One region of the Variovorax sp. 10N420 genome, then DNA from elsewhere that is predicted to be linked to it. Evidence: predicted binding sites of a transcription regulator. Region 1 holds the regulator's gene; the other holds the start of a gene.

Region 1 (5,550 bases):
CGAGGAGCCAGCCTCCGGCTGCTGCACCGATGGCCTGACCGATGTAGATCCCTGAACTGTTCAGTGCGACCGAGCCAGGCGCAAGCGAAGGCTCGAGCGACACCAGGCGCGCCTGTTGCGCCGAATTGGTCGCGAAGCAGCCCAGCCCCCATGGCGTCAGCAGCAGCGCTAGCCACGCCAGCGTGACGCCGAGCGGCCAGAGCAGCAAACTCAAAGCGATCAACGCCGTCGTCAGCAAGACCATGCGCGGTGGCCCCACACGGTCGATGTAGCGGCTGACGAGCACGTTGCCCACCACGCCGCAAGCGCCGAACCATGCCCACATGAGACCCTGTTGAGTGGCGTTTGCACCCAGCTGCTGCTTAAGCAGCGGGGCGAAATAGCTGAACAAGACAAACTGGCCGGACCCCTGCAGCGCGGTGACGCACACCACACCCATCAGCAAAGGACTTTTGAGCACACGGCCCCACGACTCGCGCGACAACGCAGCGGGTCGAATGCCGGAGGGCAGTTGCCGCCAGACCCAGATGGCGCTCACGAGCGACAACATCGAGATCAGCAGGAATGCGGGCCTCCACCCGAAATGGCCGCCTATCAGCGCGCCGATCGGAAGCCCCAGCACCGACGCCATCGACCATCCGAGAAAGACGAAAGTGACGGCACGCCCGCGTTGTTCGTTCGGCACCAGGAGACCGACACAAGCGGCTGCCTGCGGCGTGAAGATGGCTGGCGCCACCACCGTCAACATCCGGACGACAAGCAGTCCGACGAAGTTCGGCATCAGGGTCGCAACAAGGTGCCCGCCCGCGTACCAGAGCATCGTGCAGGTCAGCAACACGCGGCGATCCCACCCGGCGACAACGGCGGCAAGCAACGGAGCCCCGAGACACATCACGACCGCCGCGGCGGTGATCAACTGGCCGGCGGTTGCAGCGCTGACCTGCAGTGATGCACTGAGCTCATTGAGCGTTCCGGGCACGACCATCACGCCCGTGCCGATCACGAAGTTGCCAGCCAGCAGGGACCACAGCGCGGCCGACGGTGCCGACTGTCTCAACGCCGGACCTGCAGCGCGCCAGGATTGACGATGTTGGTCGGATTGCCCTTGATGAAGCTGACGACGTTGTCGAAGGCTTGCCCGAAGTACATCTCGTAGCTGTCTTGCTCGACATAGCCGATGTGTGGCGTGCAGATGCAGTTTTCGAGGCGGAGCAGCGCGTGGCCTTGCAGCGGCGGCTCGCTTTCGAACACATCAATGGCGGCGAGGCCAGGCCGACCACGATTGAGCGCAGCAAGAAGAGCGTCTTGCTCGACAAGCTCCGCGCGCGACGTGTTCACGAACAGCGCCGTCGGTTTCATGCGCGACAGGTCTTCGAGCGTCACAAGCCCCCGCGTCTCTTCCGTCAGCCTCAGGTGAACCGACAGGACATCGGCCGCGGCAAAGAAGGTGTCTCGGTCCGATGCGACCTGGAAGCCGTCGGACCTTGCCTTGGCGCAGCTTTGCTCCCGGCCCCAGATGACCACCTGCATGCCGAAAGCCTGCCCATAGCGAGCGACCAATTGGCCGATGCGACCATACCCCCAGATGCAGAGCGTCTTGCCCTTGAGCACCGAGCCCAGGCCGAAGTTCGGAGGCATCGACGCCGACTTGAGGCCCGACTGCTGCCAGGCGCCGTGCTTCAGGTTGCTGATGTATTGGGGCAGCCGGCGCATGGCGGCCATGATCAGGGCCCAGGTCAGCTCGGCCGGGGCCAGCGGCGAGCCCGAGCCTTCGGCGACGGCGATGCCGAACTCGGAACAGGCATTCACGTCGACGTGACTGCCGACGCGACCTGTCTGGGAGATGAGTCTCAGCTTCGGCAGCTTTTCGATGAGTTGCCTGGAGATGTTGGTGCGCTCACGGATCAACACAATCACTTCGGCATCCTTGAGGCGGACCGAGAGTTGCCCGATGCCCTTGACTGTGTTGGTGTAGACCTTGGCCGCATAAGCGTCGAGCTTGGCTGCGCACTTGAGCTTGCGCACCGCGTCCTGATAATCGTCGAGGATCACAATGTTCATGGCGTGCCATTGTGCCTCGCACCGCCCACGTGCTGTGTCGGCGCACTGCCTGGCCTCCGCTTATCTTGAACAATTTTGCGGCGAGAGCAGCGCGCTTGCGGGCTTCTCTGCCGTCAATGCAGATGAGCGCGAAGGCCTGGCGACGGGGGAGAGGCGGCGGCCTCGAGTGCTACGAGCCTGTCGAGCTCGGCGCATACGTCCGCCATGCGGCCGGAAATCACCACCCGGCCTGGATGGCGACCGGTTTGCTGGGCATCGACCATCCGCACGACTCGAAGCGGCCGTGCCGCCGAGCTCGGCGCATCCTCGCGAGTCGCCGGACTTTGGCGCAACCCGCAGCTTGGCCGAACCCCGACATAGCGCAAGCCCGCCGTGCTGATGTGGCTTGACCGACGCGTTGGCATCCATCGGCTGGCCAATGTCTGCAGAGGCGAGATCAGGTCGACGATGCTAAGAAGAGCGATTCCCATGTGAACTCCAGAAAAGTCAGAGATTGAACATAGGCAGGATTGCTTTCATTGGCCACGACAGGGTGATGGCACTACGCCATACGCCCGCCACCTGTCGCGGCCGTCAACGAGGCGAACACGGGTGCAGGCCGAGTTCGCTTGCAGGATGGTCGAAGGGTTACATCAACATCGTGTTGCGGATCAGTCCGACAGCGAGGCCTTCGATCTCGAAGGGCTCACCCGGTTGAACAACGATGGTGGGGTAGTCAGGGTTTTCGGCGTGCAGTTCGATGACTTGCTTGTTGCGCTTGAGCCGTTTGACAGTGACCTCATCGCCCAGGCGGGCGACCACGATCTGGCCGTTGCGGGCTTCCTTCGTGGCCTGCACCGCCAGCAGATCGCCGTCCATGATGCCGGCGTCGCGCATGGACATCCCGCGCACCTTGAGCAGATAGTCGGGTTGCCGCTGGAACAGCGTGTTTTCGACATAGTAGGTTTGGTCGACGTGTTCTTGAGCCAGGATCGGCGAGCCGGCTGCCACTCGGCCGATCAGCGGCAGCGCGAGTTGTGCCATACCCGGAAGGGACAAGGAAAATTGGCTGTTTCGGGACTCGTTGAGCGCGCGCAATGCATCGCCCTTGAGGCGGATACCGCGCGACGTGCCACTGACGAGTTCAATCACCCCCTTGCGCGCGAGCGCCTGCAAATGCTCTTCGGCTGCGTTGGCAGACTTGAAGCCCAGTTCAGCCGCGATCTCTGCGCGAGTGGGAGGCGCACCGGTGCGCGCGATGGCGCTTTGGATCAAATCCAGAATCTGCTGCTGGCGGGCGGTAAGCTTGACTGCGAACTGCATGTGGGCTCCTGAAGGAACTGGCTGAATATCCAGTACCTGTATTTTTAACCAGTTTTCTGTGGTTGGCAAGTCATGAATGAAATCAAACAAGGCGACGAGCGCATCCGCAAGGTGATCGTGCTGGGAACAGGCGGCACGATCTCAGGCCGCGCCGAGTCTTCGGCCGACAACATCGGGTATACGGCCGGCCAAGTGGGCGTCGAGGAACTGCTGGGTGGAATCAAAGCGCCGGCTGGCGTGGAACTCGCGGCCGAACAGGTGGCGCAGATCGACAGCAAGGACATGAGTTTTGCAATCTGGCAGAAGCTCGCGCAGCGGTGTGTGCACTGGTTGGCGCAGCCCGATGTGTCAGGGCTCGTCATCACCCACGGAACCGATACGCTGGAGGAAACCGCGTATTTTCTGCATTCCGTCATTGCATCCGCATCGGTGAAACCTGTGGTGCTCACGTGCGCGATGCGGCCCGCCAGCGCGCTGGTGCCGGACGGTCCGCAGAATGTGTGCGACTCCATCGTCGTTGCGTCCACCCAGGGCGCGCGCGGTGTCGTGGCCGTCTGCGCCGGGGCCATGCACGGTGCGGTCGACGTCCAGAAGGTGCACACGTACCGGCTCGATGCCTTCGCCTCCGGCGATGCCGGACCGTTGGGTTACGTCGAGGAGGGGAGTGTTCGACTAGTGCGGACATGGCCGGCCCCCGCGCCAGCCGCCCACGAGGTCTTCAGTCGCGTGGTTGCCGCGCGCAAGTGGCCGCGCGTCGAGGTCCTGATGAGCCATGCGGATGCGCGCGGCAGCATCGTCGATGCCTTGGTGCGAGAGCGTGAGTTGGGGTCATCCGAAGTGCTTGATGGGCTCGTGCTTGCCGCCACCGGAAACGGAACCCTGCATCACGCCCTGGAAGCCGCTGCTTTGCGGGCTCAGGCCGCGGGCGTGTCGGTCGTCCGCGCTACGCGCTGTGCGCAGGGGCGCATCTTGCCAAGACAGAACGAGCTTCTTCGGGATGCAGGCGCACTGACGCCGGTCAAGGCGCGCATCGAGCTCGTGCTGGAGCTGCTGGCGGGGCGGCCATCGCCATGAAGATCAGGAGCTCAGTGCAGCCAGCGCGCGCTGAGTGATGTCGTCCACCGTTCCGACACCGCTGATGGAGCGGTACTTGGGTGCCGCAGCCGGGTCGGATTTGGCCCACTGCGAGTAGTAGTCGACCAGCGGCCGCGTCTGCTGGCTGTAGACCTCGAGCCGCTTGCGAACCGTCTCTTCCTTGTCGTCTTCTCGCTGGATCAAGTCTTCGCCCGTCAGGTCGTCCTTGCCGATGACCTTGGGCGGATTGAACTTCACGTGGTAGGTGCGGCCAGACGCCGGGTGTGAGCGGCGACCGCTCATGCGTTCGATGATGTCGGAAAAAGGAACGTCGATTTCAAGCACGTAGTCGAGCTTGACGCCGGCCGAGCGCATCGCTTCGGCTTGGGGGATCGTCCGTGGAAAGCCGTCGAAGAGAAACCCTTGGGCGCAATCGGGCTGCGCGATGCGTTCCTTGACGAGGTTGATGATGAGATCGTCGCTCACCAGCGCGCCCGATGCCATGACGGACTGTGCCTGCAGGCCAAGCGGCGTACCGGCCTTGACCGCGGCGCGAAGCATGTCGCCGGTCGAGATTTGGGGAATGCCGTATTTCTGGCAAATGAAGGCCGCTTGCGTGCCCTTGCCCGCACCCGGGGCGCCCAGCAAAATCAGTCTCATGGTGTCCTCGGAAGGTTTTTCGATTTATGTCGCGCCATGCTGCCTCCCATAGGATTTCCCAGGCGGAATTGCGGCGAGGATAGCATGCGCTCCCCCCGCTAAAACGAAGCTAGCCAGCAGCGAGAAGGGCGCGAACTCGCGCGAGATCCTCTGGCGTATCGATCCCGGGGCCGGGAGCATCCGAGGTGATGTGGACAGCGATGCGATGACCATGCCAGAGCGCTCGAAGTTGTTCGAGGGCTTCGGTGGTTTCGACGGGCGCAGGAGGCAGGCCCGGAAACTGCCGGATGAATCCAGCGCGGTAGCCGTAGATGCCGATGTGCCTCAAGGCCGGCGGCGACGTCGGCACTGCTTTCGGCCCCAGCGCCGCGAAGCCGTCGCGCCACCAGGGGATTGGGGCTCGGCTGAAGTAGAGCGCATAGCCCTTGGCGTCGAGCACGGTCTTGACCACGT
Region 2 (5,550 bases), on a different contig from region 1:
CTGCGTCATCGTGCAGCCGCTCCAGGTGCGGCAAATACCACTCGAGCGCCAGGTCCATGTCGGCCGGCCAGGCGAGTTCGGGCTCGCGCAGCGCTGCATAGATGGCGGCGAAACGCGCCCATTCGTCCTTTGCCGGCGCCGGCGGCACGAACGACTGCACGACCGCTCCCGGATCGGACGCCTCGGCCATCGCGTCGAGCAGGCGCGCCGAAGTGACAGGGCCGATCCCGGGAATCAGCTGCGTGACGCGAAAACCCGCCATGCGTCCGCGCGGGTTCTGTGCAAATCGCAAGACCGCGAGCAGATCCTTGACATGCGCGGCTTCAAGAAACTTGAGACCGCCGTATTTGACGAAAGGAATGTTGCGCCGCGCCAATTCGAGTTCGAGTGCGGCGCTGTGCGTGGACGTGCGAAACAGCACGGCTTGCGATTTCAGCGCCAGGCCGCCTTCCCGGTGCGCAAGCACACGATCGGCCACCCACCGCGCCTGCTCGGCCTCGTCGGGCACCAGCACGAGCTGGGGACGCCCTGCCGACGGCTTGTCGGTCCAGAGCGTCTTCGCGTGTCTCTCGGCTGCGGCGGCGATGACCGCATTGGACACATCGAGGATGGGCTGCGTCGACCGGTAATTGCGCTCGAGCGTGACGATGCGCGCCGGCTGGCTGAAGTGCTGCGGAAAATCAAGGATGTTGCGCACCGTCGCGCCGCGAAACGAGTAGATCGACTGTGCGTCGTCCCCCACCACCGTCACGCCTTTGCCGTCCGGCTTGAGCGACCGCAAGATGGCTGCTTGAAGGAGGTTCGTGTCCTGGTATTCGTCGACCAGCACATGATCGAAGCGCTCGCCGACCTGACGGGCCAGCGCGGGCTCGGCCATCATTTCGGACCAGTAGAGCAGCAGATCGTCGTAGTCGAGCACATGCTGTTGCTGCTTGGCCTCCACATACGCGCCGAAGAGCCGCTTGAGTTCGGCTTCCCATTCGGCACACCAGGGAAACGCCTGCTTGAGCACTTCCGAGAGTGGCGCACAGGTATTGACCGTGCGCGAGTAGATCGAAAGGCAGGTGCCCTTCATCGGAAATCGTCGCGCGGTGGTCGACAGTCCGATTTCGTTGCGCACCAGCCCCATCAGGTCTTCGGCGTCGCCCCGGTCATGGATGGTGAAGTTCTCGTCGAGTCCGATCTGCGTTGCGTACTCGCGCAAGAGCCGCGCACCGATGCCATGGAAGGTGCCCGCCCAGGGCAGCGCTGGCGGCGCGTCGGAAGCCAGCCCGAGCACGCGCACCACCACCTGTCCGGCCCGGCGCGTCATTTCTTGCGCGGCCCGGCGCGAAAACGTCAGCAGCAAAATGCGCTGTGGGTCGGTGCCGCTGGCGATCAGATGCGCCACTCGGTGCGCCAGGGTGCTCGTCTTGCCCGAACCCGCTCCTGCAATCACGAGCAAGGGGCGGGCATCGGGCGGGGCGCTGCCAGTGATGGCTGCGACGCCGTGTTGCACCGCCGCGCGCTGCTCCTCGTTGAGTTGGGCGAGCGCGGCAGCCAGACGCTCTGCCGGCTTCATGGACACCGCGGATACCTTGGAAATGGGTGTGGCAACGCTGTGCATCGCCGCAACTGTACTGGATGTTTATCCAGATGACGACACGATCCTGACAAGGCTGAATGACATAATCGCGGCTCGCTGCAAACCGGAGAAACCACGTGGAAATCGTTCCGTCTCGGCAGCTTTCACTTCCCTCCTGATGCGCCGTGGACGAGGGAACTGAAAGCGCCCCATCCCCTCGCCTCCACCGCCAGACATTCCAGGGAAGTGAGCCATGCTCAATATCTTCACGCTCGCCAACGGCCGCCTCGTCCAAGAAGAGATCGAGGCTCTCGAAGAGCTGTCCAAGTTCCAGCCCATCTGGGTCGATCTCGAATCCCCCACCATCGAAGAGAAGCGATGGATCAAGCAGTATTACGGCTTGTCCATCCCCGAAGACGCGATGGACGACGACATCGAGGAGTCGGCTCGCTTCTATGAAGAAGACAACGGCGAACTGCACATCCGCAGCGACTTCCTGATCGACGATGACGAGAACCCCCGTTCGGTCCGCGTCGCCTTCATCCTCAACCAGCACAACGCCGAACTGCGCAGCCGCGGCGTGCTGTTTTCCATCCACGACGAAGATGTGCCTGTGTTCCGCCTGGTGCGCATGCGCGCGCGCCGAGCGCCGGGTCTGATCGAAGACGCCAAGGAAGTGCTGCTGAAGCTCTTCGATGCCGACGCCGAATACTCCGCCGACACGCTGGAGAACATCTACGACGAGCTGGAGTCCGCCGGCAAGAAGGTGCTGTCCGGCAACGTGAGCGACGAATTGGCCGGCGAGGTGCTCGGCCTCATCGCGCGCCAGGAAGACTTGAACAGCCGCATCCGCCGCAACGTGATGGACACGCGCCGAGCGGTGAGCTTCATGATGCGCAGCCGCATGCTCAACGCCGAGCAGTTCGAAGAGGCGCGGCAGATTCTTCGCGACATCGAATCGCTCGACAGCCACACGGCCTTCCTGTTCGACAAGATCAACTTCCTGATGGATGCGACCGTCGGTTTCATCAACATCAACCAGAACAAGACCATCAAGATCTTCTCGGTCGCAAGCGTGGCGCTGCTGCCGCCAACCTTGATCGCGAGCGTCTACGGCATGAACTTCAAGTTCATGCCCGAGCTCGACCTGAGCTACGGCTACGCCTATGCGATCGTGTTGATGGTCGCCAGCGCGCTGGTCCCCATGTGGTACTTCCGCCGGCGCGGCTGGCTCAAGTAGACCCTTCGGCTGGCAGCGTGGCCAGCCAGGCATCGACCAGCGCGAGGCTGTAGCGGCTTGCCACTGCCGAGACGAAGCGAGTGAAGTCGCCGTGGGCCGCGTCATCAGCGCGATCTGAAATCGTCCGCACCGCCGCGAAAGGCACGCCGAAGTCGTGGCACACCTGCGCGACTGCCGCACCCTCCATCTCCACCGCGAGCGCATCGGGCAGAGCGCGGCGCAATGCGTCGCTTTCGGCGGCGGTCGACACGAACCGGTCGCCGCTCACCAACAGGCCGCGGTGCACTTTCGGCGCCGTCAAGCCGAAGTCCTCAACCACCTTCAGCCCCAGCAATGCCGCCGGATCGCGCAGCACCTCGACAGCCGCGGCGGCGATTGCATCGCTGATGACGGTGTCGGCGGCGAAGCGCGCGTGGCCCGTCAAGGGCACTTCGTACTTCGGAAAGATGGGGGAGGCATCGAGATCGTGCTGGAGGAGCTTGGTGGCAACCACCACATCGCCGACCTCCACGCCCGGAGCGAGGCCGCCCGCGACGCCGGTGAAGACGATCGCCTGCGCGCCGAAGCGCTCCAGCAGCACGGTCGCTGTCGTTGCCGCTGCGACCTTGCCGATGCGCGACAGCACCGCGACGACGGGCTGCCCCCGAAGGTGGCCCACCCAGAAGTCGCGGCCGGCGACGGGAATGCGCTGCTCGTCCGGCATCAATGCGAGCAGCGCCGCCAATTCCTCGTACATCGCCGCGACGACAGCTAGCATGGCGTCATTGTTTGATGTCGACGCCGTAGAAGGTGTGGCGGCCGAAGGGGCTGAGCTTGAAGTCGACGACTTCCTTGCGCACGGGCTTGAGCTGCACGGCATGGGCGATGGTGAACCATGGCGCCTGCTCCTTGAAGATCACCTGCGCCTGCTTGTAGAGCGCCTCACGCTCGGATTGCTTCGGCACATTCTTGGCCTTCACGACCAAGTCTTCATAGGGCTGATAGCAGAACTTGGCGACGTTGCTGCCATTCGATTGCGCGGAAGCGCAGCCCAGCAATGAATAGAGGAAGTTGTCCGGGTCCCCGTTGTCGCCCGTCCATCCGAGCATGCCCATCTGATGTTCGCCGGCCTGCATGCGCTTGCGGTATTCACCCCATTCGAAGGACTTGATCTCGGCCTTGACGCCAACCTTCGCGAGATCGGCCTGCATCAGTTCGGCAATGCGCTTGGCATTCGGGTTGTAGGGCCGCTGCACAGGCATCGCCCACAGATCGGTGGTGAAGCCGTCCGGGTAGCCGGCCTGCGCCAGCAGCTTCTTGGCGGCTTCGGGATCGTACGGATCGTCCTTGATCGCATCGTTATACGACCACATCGTCGGCGGAATCGGATTCTTGGCCGCCACGCCCGTCGTGAGATAGACGCCGTCGATGATCGCCTTCTTGTTGATCGCCATGTTGAGCGCCTTGCGCACGCGCACATCGTCGAAAGGCTTCTTCTGCGTGTTGTAGGCAAGGTATCCGATGTTGAGGCCTGCCTGCTCCAGCACCTGCACGTTGGGATCCTTGCGGATCGTGTCGAGATCCGCCGGATTGGGGTAGGGCATGACGTGGCATTCGCCCTTTTGCAGCTTGGCCCAGCGCACCGAGGCGTCGGGCGTGATCGCGAAGATCAGGTCATCGATCTTCGCCTTGCCGGCCCAGTATTGCGGAAAGGCCTTGAATCGGATGATCGCGTCCTTCTGGTACTGCACGAGGTAGAACGGGCCCGTTCCGATCGGGTCCTGGTCGATCTTCTCCGGCGTGCCCGCCTTCAGCATGGCGATCGCGTATTCCTTCGACTGGATGCCGGCATAGGGCATCGCCAGGTTGGCCAGGAAAGGCGCTTCGGGCTTGTTGAGCACGAACTTCACGGTGTAGTCGTCGACGCGATCGACCGACTTCAGCAACTTGGGCATGCCCATGTCGTTGAAGTAGGAGTGGTTCGTGCTGGTGACCTTGTAGAAGGGGTCGTCCTCCTTCCACTGGCGCTCGATCATGAAGATGACGTCGTCGGCATTGAAGTCGCGCGTCGGCTTGAAGCTCTTCGACGTGTTGTGCCACTTCACGCCCTTGCGCAGCTTGAAGGTGTATTCGAGGCCATCCGGCGAGATCGTCCAGCTTTCGGCGAGACCGGGGACCACTTTGGTCGTGCCGCGCTCGAACTCGACGAGATTGTTGTAGACCTGCGTGGTGGCGTCGAAGGACGTGCCGGTCGTGTTCACCGCCGCATAGAAGTTCTCGGGGCTGCCTTCGGAGCAAAAAACCAGCGTCTTTGCCGACGCAGCGCCGCAGGCCAGCGCCAGCGCCGCCGGAGCAAGCAGCGCAGCCGCGCGAAGGCGGCGCGAGAGTTTGGAAGTGGGGGACATGAACTCGACTCCTTCAGGTTTGTGGCCGCGCGAACGCGAGCGGGGAATGATCGACACGGCCCTCTGCCGCGCCATCCAGAAACTTCTCTGCGTAGTGACAGGCGACCGCGCGACCGTCGAGCTGCCGCAGCAACGGCCGCTCGATGCGACAGCGCTCGGTGGCGTGCGCGCATCGCGTGTTGAAGACGCATCCCGGCGGCGGCGCCAGCGGCGACGGCAGCTCGCCTTTGAGCACGATGCGCTGTGTGGCGAGCCCCGGCGTGGACGCAAGCAACGCCTGCGTATAGGGATGCAGCGGCCGCGCGAAGATGCGCCCCTTCGGGCCCTGCTCAACGGCGTGGCCGAGGTACATCACCAGCACG

What was found. The regulator LexA, encoded in region 1, represses DNA repair genes until DNA is damaged. The targets are predictions, from matches to a motif close to ACTGTATNNNNATACAGT.
Region 2: the regulator LexA is predicted to act here: its motif matches at 1,619-1,636, upstream of AC1DEK_RS29735 (ATP-dependent helicase).

The regions. Positions count from the first base shown of each region.
Region 1 is NZ_JBFTIJ010000001.1:267,792-273,341, reverse strand. Features, by position in the region: gene AC1DEK_RS01305 (MFS transporter) at 1-1,057, opposite strand, end outside; gene AC1DEK_RS01300 (D-2-hydroxyacid dehydrogenase family protein) at 1,054-2,061, opposite strand; gene lexA (transcriptional repressor LexA) at 2,689-3,363, opposite strand; gene AC1DEK_RS01290 (asparaginase) at 3,436-4,437, shown strand; gene adk (adenylate kinase) at 4,441-5,097, opposite strand; gene kdsB (3-deoxy-manno-octulosonate cytidylyltransferase) at 5,207-5,550, opposite strand, start outside.
Region 2 is NZ_JBFTIJ010000026.1:13,804-19,353, forward strand. Features, by position in the region: gene AC1DEK_RS29735 (ATP-dependent helicase) at 1-1,561, opposite strand, end outside; gene corA (magnesium/cobalt transporter CorA) at 1,818-2,804, shown strand; gene AC1DEK_RS29745 (5'-methylthioadenosine/adenosylhomocysteine nucleosidase) at 2,797-3,561, opposite strand; gene AC1DEK_RS29750 (ABC transporter substrate-binding protein) at 3,566-5,188, opposite strand; gene AC1DEK_RS29755 (peptide ABC transporter ATP-binding protein) at 5,202-5,550, opposite strand, start outside.